Regions from separate parts of the Rhizobium pantanalense genome, predicted to be linked through region 1. Evidence: predicted binding sites of a transcription regulator. Region 1 holds the regulator's gene; each other region holds the start of a gene.

Region 1 (3,279 bases):
GTGCCTTCATCATGATGGCGATCATGCTCGTGGCCGTGCTTTTCGATCGGCCATCGATCAGCCTGCGCAACGTCGCACTTTCGGCCATTATCATTCTTGTACTGTCGCCGTCGCAAGTGCTCGGCCCGAGTTTCCAGATGTCCTATGCGGCGACGCTGGCGCTGGTGTCGGGATATTCGCTGTGGAAGCGGCGGCGGCATCGCGAAAACATTTTGCCGCGCGTCCGTCTATTAAGTCCGCTATTGTTCGTCATGCGCTTCTTCGCAGGCGTGACGTCGACCTCGTTCATCGGCGGCGCGTCGACAGCCATCTTCTCGATCGAGCATTTTCACCGGTTGGCGACATACGGACTCGCCGCCAATCTCGCGGCTATGCCCATCGTCTCCTTTGTCGTCATGCCATTCGGCATGGCGGCGATGCTGCTCATGCCGCTCGGTCTCGACGGACCTTTCTGGAAAGTCACCGGAGAGGGACTGGAGCTCGTCATCGTGATCGCGAGAACCGTAGCTGGTTGGGGAGGCGACATTACCTTCGGCCGCCAGCCGGCCTGGCTGATGCCGACATTCATTATCGGCTTCCTGATCATGAGCATATTGCGGACCCGGCTTCGCCATCTGGGCCTGCTATTATCACTCTTGTCCATAGGCTTGGCGGCATTCGGATCCGGCATACCGAAACCCGACCTGATGATCTCCGAAGATGGCGTCCTGGTCGCCTTGCGCCAGGACGATATACTCGCGACCAATCGCGAGAGACCGCAGGCCTTCATTTTCGAACAATGGCAAAAGGCATTGGTTGCGGCGGAACATCAGCCTCCGACCATGCTCCCTGCCGACAACCGACTTCCACAAATCGGCAAGGCAGATCGCCATAAGCGATTGAACAGTGAAGAACAGAAGGCTGTCCGCACGGCAATGGAGGAGGCCCTGGACCGCACCATGCAGGGCAGTTTCGCCTGCCAGAAAGGAGCATGGTGCGCAGCCATCCTCGAAAACGGCGCGATATTGGTCACCATCGAGAACGCAGCCTATCTACCCTCTGCCTGCGATATGGCGAATATCGTCGTAACGCCAATCCGATTGCGGTTGAACTACTGCCGTTCCGGAGCAATGCTCATAACGGGTGCGACATTGCGTAAAACCGGCTCCATCGAAATGATACTTACCGCAGACAAGCCCATTATCTCAGCCGCATTCGAGAACCCGCAACGTCCATGGACCAGGCATCGAATTTATAATTGGCGCACAGGCACATTCGACGCGCCAATTGCGCCAGCGTCACCCGTCGTCGACAATTCACCGGTCAGTGATAGCGACGAATAAGGCCCACGAGCTTGCCCTGAACTTTGACCCGGTCCGGCCCAAAGATGCGGGTTTCATAGGCCGGGTTTGCGGCTTCGAGCGCGATGGAGGCACCCTTGCGGCGGAAGCGCTTCAGTGTCGCTTCTTCATCGTCGACGAGTGCAACGACGATATCGCCGGGATTGGCCGTCGTCGAATTGCGGATAATGACCGTATCGCCGTCGAAAATTCCGGCGTCGATCATCGAATCCCCTCGAACTTCAAGCGCATAATGTTCGCCCGAGCCGAGCATGTCGGCGGGAACGGTGATGTCGTGCGTATTGTTCTGGATGGCCGAGATCGGAACGCCAGCAGCGATGCGGCCCATCACCGGCACCGACGCCGAGCTATTGTGATCGTCATTTGCCACCTTCGACGGAGCGGGCGGGGCAACGGACTGCGGCTTGCCGAGGCTGCCCTCGATGACGCTCGGTGAAAAGCCTCGGCGCTGCTGCAGGCTCGGATTATAGGCGTCGGGAAGCTTGATGACTTCGAGCGCTCTGGCCCGGTTCGGCAGCCGGCGGATGAAGCCTCGCTCCTCCAGCGCCGTGATCAGGCGATGAATACCGGATTTCGATGCCAGATCCAATGCATCCTTCATCTCGTCGAAAGATGGCGGAACACCGGATTCCTTCATGCGTTCGTGAATGAACAGAAGCAGTTCCTGCTGCTTGCGCGTCAACATCGTCTTGGAACCCCAGAATCAAGAAAAGCTGTGAAACAAATCCAGAACGGACACTATATGTTCCATATGTGTTCCGCAAGTGCTTAAATTTCGGTAAAGCCTTGTGAGGTCAGTTAAATAATTACCATTTGCGAATGGATCGGCTCGGAACATCGGGGCGCTGTATCTGCGTTAACCCACAGAAAAATAAGGGAAATGCCGCTCTACTCGCTTCCGCGACTTTGTCGTTCAGCCCGTGCGCCGAGCATTTGGACGAACGTGCCGCGCGACTGCATGAGCCGGCCATGGCAGAGAATCAGCAATCACGTTTGCGAGATTGCCTTCGATCCATGTCGTGTGCTCCGGGTGTTCCATGCTTCCATCTTGAATTGCGCGGGCGATGGGCGCAAATCTGCTTCCGCAAGCAAACAGGAGAAGCCATGATTTCGTCTCCGCATCCGCTGGATCATCTCGTGCTGCCGACCGTCAACATCGCTCTGGCACGCGAACGCCTCGGCAAGCTCGGTTTCACGGTGGCTCCGGATGCGTGCCACCCCTTTGGCACGCAGAATGCCTGCGTCTTCCTTGCCGATAAAACCTATCTCGAACCTCTGGGCGTCGCATCTCCGGAGCAATGCGAGAAGAGCATCGTGGATGGCAATGTTTTCGTCGCGCGCGACCAGGCTTATCGTTTCCGGGTGGGGGAGGATGGCTTCTCGGCCGTGGTATTCGGTACGGATGACGCGGTGGTGGATGATAAGCGTTTCAAAGCAGCTGCTATTTCGGCGGGTCGAATGCTGGATTTTTCGCGTCCGATGAAGATGCCGGATGGAACGGAAACCACGGCCGGCTTTCGTCTTGCTTTCGCCGCAGATCTGCGTGCGCCGGATTTTCTCGCTTTCTGCTGTCAGCGCGTCAATCCGCTGCCGGCTGACCGCGGCGTGCTCGAGCGTCACGAGAACGGCGTGACTGGTATCGCGCGGGTAGCGCTTTGCACGCCGAAGCCGGGGGCCTATCGCGGCTTCTTCGAGGAGCTTGTCGGTGGCCCGCGCATTATGGAGCATTCCTTTGGCCTGACGATCAAGGCCGCCAACGCCGATCTGGAGATTTTGACGCCGGAAGGAATGGAGGCATTCTATGATCTACCTGTTTGCACGAATGATCAGGGGCTCAGGGCGAGGGCAATCCTTTTCAAAACGCGCGATCTTTCCGTGACATCGTCGCATTTCACTGCTAACGGCGTCACCTATACGCGTAAGAACAATCGTCTATTGG
Region 2 (3,279 bases), on a different contig from region 1:
CCGCCGCTTCGCTTCACAGGCAGCGGCCGGACTGGTATTTCCAGGTAACCGAAACGATCGCGGGAGAGGCATGATGGCGGCGTCAGGCAACGAAAGATCCTTCATTCCCGTCGGCATCGCCGTGCTGACCGTTTCCGATACACGCACGCTCGCTGACGATAAATCCGGCGATACGCTGGTTGCCCGCATTGCGGAGGCGGGTCACAGGCTTGCTGCCCGCGCCATCGTGCCAGACGACAAAGAGCGCATCCGCGCGCAGGTGGAAGCCTGGACGAAGGATGATGCGGTCGACGTCGTGATCACCACCGGCGGAACTGGCTTCACCGGCCGAGACGTTACGCCGGAAGCGCTGGAGCCTTTGTTCGAGAAGCGGATGGATGGGTTTTCCGAGGTCTTTCATCGCATTTCCTACGACAAGATCGGCACGGCGACGATCCAGTCACGAGCGACCGGCGGTGTGGCCAATGCCACCTTCATTTTCGTACTGCCGGGTTCGCCTGGCGCCTGCAAGGATGCATGGGACGGCATCTTGAAGGCGCAACTCGACTATTGTCACATGCCCTGCAATTTCGTGGAGATCATGCCGCGCCTCGACGAGCATCTGAAGCGCGGCGCCGGCTCGAGATAGATCTTCTGCTCGCCGCGATATTGTGCGCCGCTCATGCCTTCGGCAGGACAGGAATTGATTCCCAAGAATCGCCGGTAAGAATGATGCAGCTCCGGCCGGATACATCGCTCATCAGCAGTGTCCAGTTGCCGCCCTCGGCGGCGTAGATCTCAACAATCGTGCTCTGATCGAGCTTGCCGACGGCCGAAAGCTTTTCCGAAAGATGGTTGCCAAGAAACGCGACGATATCGACGCGTTGAGCGCAGGCCAAGGTCACCTGAGCGGCGGCAATGCCGGGGAAAAGAGTTGCACTTGCAACGAAGATCGTTGCTATGAGGCGGTAGAGCATCGTGCGTTTCATAACGCACCTCCTTTCGCCGAAATCCCGGCGAAAAAGGAGAGTTCCGCTGACCAGCTCCGCCTGATATCGGCATCTTCATGGTCGGCCGCCTGACGCGACACGCATAAGGTGCCGCCACACGCAAATTATCGCAGCTATTCGCGCGTTTACAAATGGAATCTGCGGAACGCTAGGCCCTATCGCGCCGCGCGTGCCACCCAGGACGGAATGAGCTCGCTTGAAAGCCGTCGGCCCTTCTGTCCCTTGGCGAACTCCGCCAGCCCCATGCCCGATCTGGCGACGGCGATCGCCTGGTGCTTGGAAAGCAGCAAACCCAGTTCCAGCGGCGCCGTACGGCGGCCGATTCGCTTCAGAAACGGGCGACGATAGCCGCGCGATGCTGTAAAGCGCGCCGGCACCTTATTCAGCGAGACATATTCGGCGATCTCATCGATCCAGCCGGCTTGCGGCCGCGCGCCGGGCTCGACCAGCAGCAACCATTCGCCCCTCGCAGACCGCAATATATCCTTGATATCCCACTGCGAATAAAAGCGGCAGCCTGCAGCATCGGCCACCTTCGATGTGCCGTCCCTGGAACCGTGATCGAGCACGACCACGTCGCTGACCAGCCCTTCGACCGCGCCTGCCACCAATGCCGCCAATGTCTGCGCCAGCTCGGGTTCGTGATCCTGGCATTCGATGATGACCGTCAACATCGCCCATTTATAGAGCGCCGCATAATTTATTGCCAGCACCGAACCCTCAGGCTGGAGCGTTTAAGAAAAGCATCATAAGCGGCCGACAATTCTCACAGCTGGCAGCGCCGAATGCCTCCCGTGAATGAGATGGAAAATGACGGTCGCGGATTTTTGTTCTTGCAATGTTCTCATTTGTCGGATAGGAATTTAATCATCTTAGACGCGGCATGCGATGGCATGAGCCGCCCTGGAGCTACCGATGAACGAGCAGTCCCTTGCAGGGCAGGCCGCTTTCGCGCCTGCCAATACGGCAGATGTTGCCAATGCTTTGATCGCCGATGCCGGTCTCAGGGTCGACGTCGAGCGCCGGCGTGGGCGCGGCGCCGGATTGAACCCGAGCGGCCGGTTCGAGCCGCAGCAGCGCGAAGCCTTCGACGACGGCTGGCAAAGCTGGGAAGAGTTGCCGCCCTTCAAGACCGAAGTGCAGGTGGAGAAGCCGCGCACGGCCATTACCCGCAACGAATCTCCCGATATTCCCTTCGACCGATCGATCAACCCTTATCGCGGCTGCGAGCACGGCTGCATCTACTGCTTCGCGCGGCCGACGCATGCCTATATGGGGCTGTCTGCCGGGCTGGATTTCGAATCGAAGCTGTTTGCCAAGCCGGATGCCGCCAAGCTTTTGGAGCGCGAACTGGCAAAGCCCGGCTACAAGCCGCGCGTGATTGCCATCGGCACCAATACCGACCCCTATCAGCCGATCGAGAAGGAATGGCGGATCATGCGCCAGATCCTCGAAGTGCTGAACCGGGCGAACCATCCGGTTGCCATTGTCACCAAGTCGGCGCTGGTCATGCGCGATATCGATATTCTGAAGGAGATGGCCGCCAAGAACCTGGTGCGGGTTGGGCTGTCGGTGACGACGCTCGACCGCAAGCTGGCGCGCACCATGGAGCCACGGGCAGCGACACCGCCACGGCGGCTGGAGGCGATCCAGGCTTTGAACGAGGCCGGCATCCGCACCGCGATCATGGTGGCGCCGATTATCCCTGCCCTCAACGATCATGAAATCGAGCGTATCCTGGACGCCGGCAAGGCCGCCGGCGCACAGGAGGCAAGCTATGTCATCCTGCGGCTGCCGCTGGAGGTGAGCCCGCTCTTTCGCGATTGGCTGCTGCAGCATTATCCGGATCGCTATCGCCACGTCATGTCGCTGATCCGCTCGATGCGCGGCGGCAAGGATTACGATGCGGAGTTCGGCAAGCGCATGAAGGGTGCCGGGCCCTATGCCTGGCAGATCAGCCGCCGCTTCGAGATGGCGACGCGCCGGCTAGAACTTACGCGCCGCAATATCGCATTGCGCGACGACCTGTTCGTGCCGCCCGATGGCAGCGGCGTCCAGTTGTCGCTGCTTTGATATTCCTTGCGGGTTTCCCCGACCCCGCTGGAAAAGCCCCTGGCTTCGCCGCCATGATCCACCGGGGGCTTGCAGGAGATCGGGTGGTGTGCGAGCTTCGCCGCATGACACGCAGCACATCACCCGATTCTCCAATGCTCTTCGAGGATAACCCGCTCGTTCCCACTTTCGAGCTGGAGCTGATCGCACGACGGGCCGGCCATTGGCCGGTTGCCGG
Region 3 (3,279 bases), on a different contig from region 1:
GTTGATTGCCACCCACAATCACGAGCTCGCAGCCCGCATGGATCGCCGTGTCACGCTAAGTGAAGGCAAAGTGGTCGAGGTTTAATCGCTCCCGTCACGGAACGATCAGGCCACCGCGATAATCCAGCTCATAGGCCTTGCGCTCTTTCACCATGATGGCTTCGTGCCCGATAAAGTGGTCGCACGATCCGGTGCTGCGGTCGATATAGCGGCCGTAGACGTGTTCGAATTCGAAGCCGCCTAGAAAGCGTTTTTCATCCTGATAGAGGCGCAGAAGTGCCGCCTTGATAACCATGCCCGCGCGGGTGCCGTCGATCAGATCGGGCTCGACGATATGGCCGAAATAGTTCATGGCCCAGACCGGCTCGTCGTCATGCCAGACGAGTTCCTGTCCCGCGAAATCCGTGCCGCCGAAATAGCTGTCGAGATAACGCCAGCGGCCGCTCGCATAACCAATGTCATGCGAGCCGCTTCGGCATGACGGCAGCCTCTCGCCGTCGCCGACATAGGTCTCGGCTTTGGCAGCGACAATAAAATCGTTCAGCTCGGCAAGATCCGGCATGACCCTCTCCAATTTTGGTGAGCGGCCAAGATGTCATTCAACGTGACTTTTGTAAAGAACAAAAAGAGAACATGTGATGCTATTGGCCGTTTCTACAGGCCTTCTGACCGATATCGTCCTGCCAGTCCTGTATGCTCACCGTCTTGGCATCGGCCTTCAGCATCTTGCTGTCCTTTGCCACCTTGCCAGTCAGAACGTTGTAATCGCAGCTATAGCTGTTGTTGGGTTCAAGGTTGTCACGAAAATCGTAGCTATAGCCGGCAACCAAAAATGCGTTGTTGCGGTAGGCAAGTGTCAGCGTCTGGTGCCAGCGGTCGCGCCCGATAGCATCGTTCTGCGAACTGATCGCGATTGAACCGTTCGGCAGCGCGGCGATCGAGGGTTCCTGGCCGTAGATGCCGCCGGGCTCTGCGCGACCCCATACCTTATCGGGAGCGGCGGCGGCCAGCTTCAGTAGCTCATGTTCCTTGTCGCGGAGATAGATATAGATCCCGATCTCATAATCGGCATGGTCGTTCGGCGGCATCGTTACCAGCAATGCGAGGTCCGGATTGCCGTCCTTATTCCAATCGCCGATCGCCGCGTCGAGGATGCGGTCTGAGGTGATCGTGTCTTCGGCGCGAGCCGCAGTTGCAGTCAAAAGAAGAATGAGAGCGCAGCCAAGGGACTTCATCGTGATCTCCCGGTTTGCCTCTGCATAGCGCCGGGCCGCCCCGACGTCCATTACAGGCTGAAAAGCCGTCTGATGAAATTTCTTGATGCATCTATTGACTCTCGAACAAAAATGGAACAAAAAAGAAACATAACGAGTAAGGAGCGCTTAGATGACCGACATTATTCGAGACGTTGCAGCATTCACTTCCATCGTCATGTTCGTTGCCAGCTTTTCCCTCATCATGATGGCGATGTGAGTTTTGTCCCCCATTTGCACATGCTGTTCCCATATTTGATGGGAGCAACTTCTGGACTTTACGGTCCGCAATGCCGAAAATGCCTCTGATTCATTCAGGCTTGCGGAAGGGTATGAAATGGCGGATGCAGGTGGCAGCGGCGCGGTAGCGCCGGTCGGCGAAATGCCGGAATTCGTGCACCTCAGGGTTCATTCCGCCTATTCTCTGCTAGAGGGCGCATTGCCGCTCAAGAAGATATTGGCCAAGGCTGCCGGGGACAGTCAGCCGGCCATTGCCATCACCGATACCAACAATCTGTTCGTTGCCCTGGAGTTCTCGCAGAAAGCGATGGACGAGGGGCTGCAGCCAATCATCGGCTGTCAGGTATCGATCGATATGGAAGACGGCGGCGAGGGCGAGAAGCGCGGGCCGCAGCAGGCCTTGGCGAAGCTGCCATCCATCGTGCTGCTTGCCGCCACCGAGCAGGGCTACGAGCGCCTCGTCGATCTCGTTAGCCGCGCCTATCTCGGCGGCGAAGGCAATCATGCCGTTCACATTGCAGCCTCATGGCTGGACGAGATCGGCACGGAAGGGTTGATCGCACTCACCGGTTCGCTGACCGGCCCGGTTGACATGGCGTTGAAGGAAGGCCATGCGCCGCAGGCGCTATCCCGTCTCTTGACACTGAAACGCCTGTTCGGCGATAGGTTGTATGTCGAATTGCAGCGTCATGGCACCTATGATCGCCGTCACGAGCAGAAGATGATCGCGATGGCTTACGAGCATGAGATTCCGCTCGTCGCCACCAACGAAGCCTTTTTCCCGACGCGGGACGATTATGATGCGCATGACGCTTTGATGGCGGTGGCCCACAATGCCATTGTCTCGGACGATACGCGGTTCCGCCTGACGCCGGATCATTATCTCAAGAGCCGTGCCGACATGGCGAAACTCTTCGCCAATCTGCCCGAAGCGCTGGAGAACACGGTCGAGATCGCCCGCCGCTGCTCCTTCATCCTGAAGACCCGCAAGCCGATCCTGCCGCGCTTCACTGGCGCCACGGACGATGCGGAGGAGGCAGAGCGTGCCGAGGCCGCCGAGCTGCGCGCTCAGGCGATCGAGGGTCTCGACCAGCGTCTCGTCTCGCTCGGCATGGCACCGGGCTATGCGGAGAAGGATTATCGCGAGCGGCTGGAATTCGAACTGAGCGTTATCGAGCGCATGAAGTTTCCCGGCTACTTCCTGATCGTTGCGGACTTCATCAAATGGGCCAAGCGCCACGATATCCCCGTCGGCCCGGGCCGCGGTTCCGGTGCGGGCTCGCTGGTCGCCTATGCTCTGACCATCACCGACGTCGATCCGCTGCGCTTTTCGTTGCTGTTCGAGCGCTTCCTCAATCCGGAACGCGTCTCCATGCCGGACTTTGATATCGATTTCTGCCAGGACCGGCGCGAAGAGGTGATCCGTTACGTGCAGGCCAAATATGGCCGCGAGCAGGTGGCGCAGATCATCACCTTCGGTTCGCTGCAGGCGCGCGCAGCCTTGCGCGACGTCGGCCGCGTGCTCGAAATGCCCTATGGCCAGGTCGACAAGATCTGCAAGCTGGTGCCGAACAATCCCGCCAATCCGACGCCGCTGACCAAGGCGATCGAGGAGGAGCCGCGTCTGCAGGAAGAGGCGGACAAGGAGCCGGTCGTCGCCCGGCTTCTCGACATCGCGCAGAAGATCGAAGGCCTCTATCGCCACGCCTCGACGCACGCCGCCGGTATCGTCATCGGCGACCGTCCGCTGTCGAAGCTCGTGCCGATGTATCGCGACCCGCGCTCC

What was found. The regulator LexA, encoded in region 1, represses DNA repair genes until DNA is damaged. The targets are predictions, from matches to a motif close to TGTTCNNNNTGTGTTCNG.
Region 2: a site for LexA is predicted at 1,818-1,835, ahead of PH558_RS30285 (PA0069 family radical SAM protein). Genes of this name have one in related genera too.
Region 3: a site for LexA is predicted at 1,337-1,354, ahead of dnaE (DNA polymerase III subunit alpha). Genes of this name have one in related genera too.

The regions. Positions count from the first base shown of each region.
Region 1 covers NZ_JAQJCH010000005.1:175,640-178,918, forward strand. Annotated here, with positions in the region: gene PH558_RS14955 (ComEC/Rec2 family competence protein) at 1-1,322, shown strand, start outside; gene lexA (transcriptional repressor LexA) at 1,303-2,025, opposite strand; gene PH558_RS14965 (VOC family protein) at 2,445-3,279, shown strand, end outside.
Region 2 covers NZ_JAQJCH010000016.1:11,928-15,206, forward strand. Annotated here, with positions in the region: gene PH558_RS30265 (4-(cytidine 5'-diphospho)-2-C-methyl-D-erythritol kinase) at 1-74, shown strand, start outside; gene moaB (molybdenum cofactor biosynthesis protein B) at 74-628, shown strand; gene PH558_RS30275 (hypothetical protein) at 660-968, opposite strand; gene PH558_RS30280 (glycosyl transferase) at 1,145-1,663, opposite strand; gene PH558_RS30285 (PA0069 family radical SAM protein) at 1,905-3,062, shown strand; gene PH558_RS30290 (ribonuclease HII) at 3,167-3,279, shown strand, end outside.
Region 3 covers NZ_JAQJCH010000006.1:566,254-569,532, forward strand. Annotated here, with positions in the region: gene PH558_RS18690 (ABC transporter ATP-binding protein) at 1-85, shown strand, start outside; gene PH558_RS18695 (DUF5680 domain-containing protein) at 95-562, opposite strand; gene PH558_RS18700 (hypothetical protein) at 642-1,235, opposite strand; gene dnaE (DNA polymerase III subunit alpha) at 1,591-3,279, shown strand, end outside.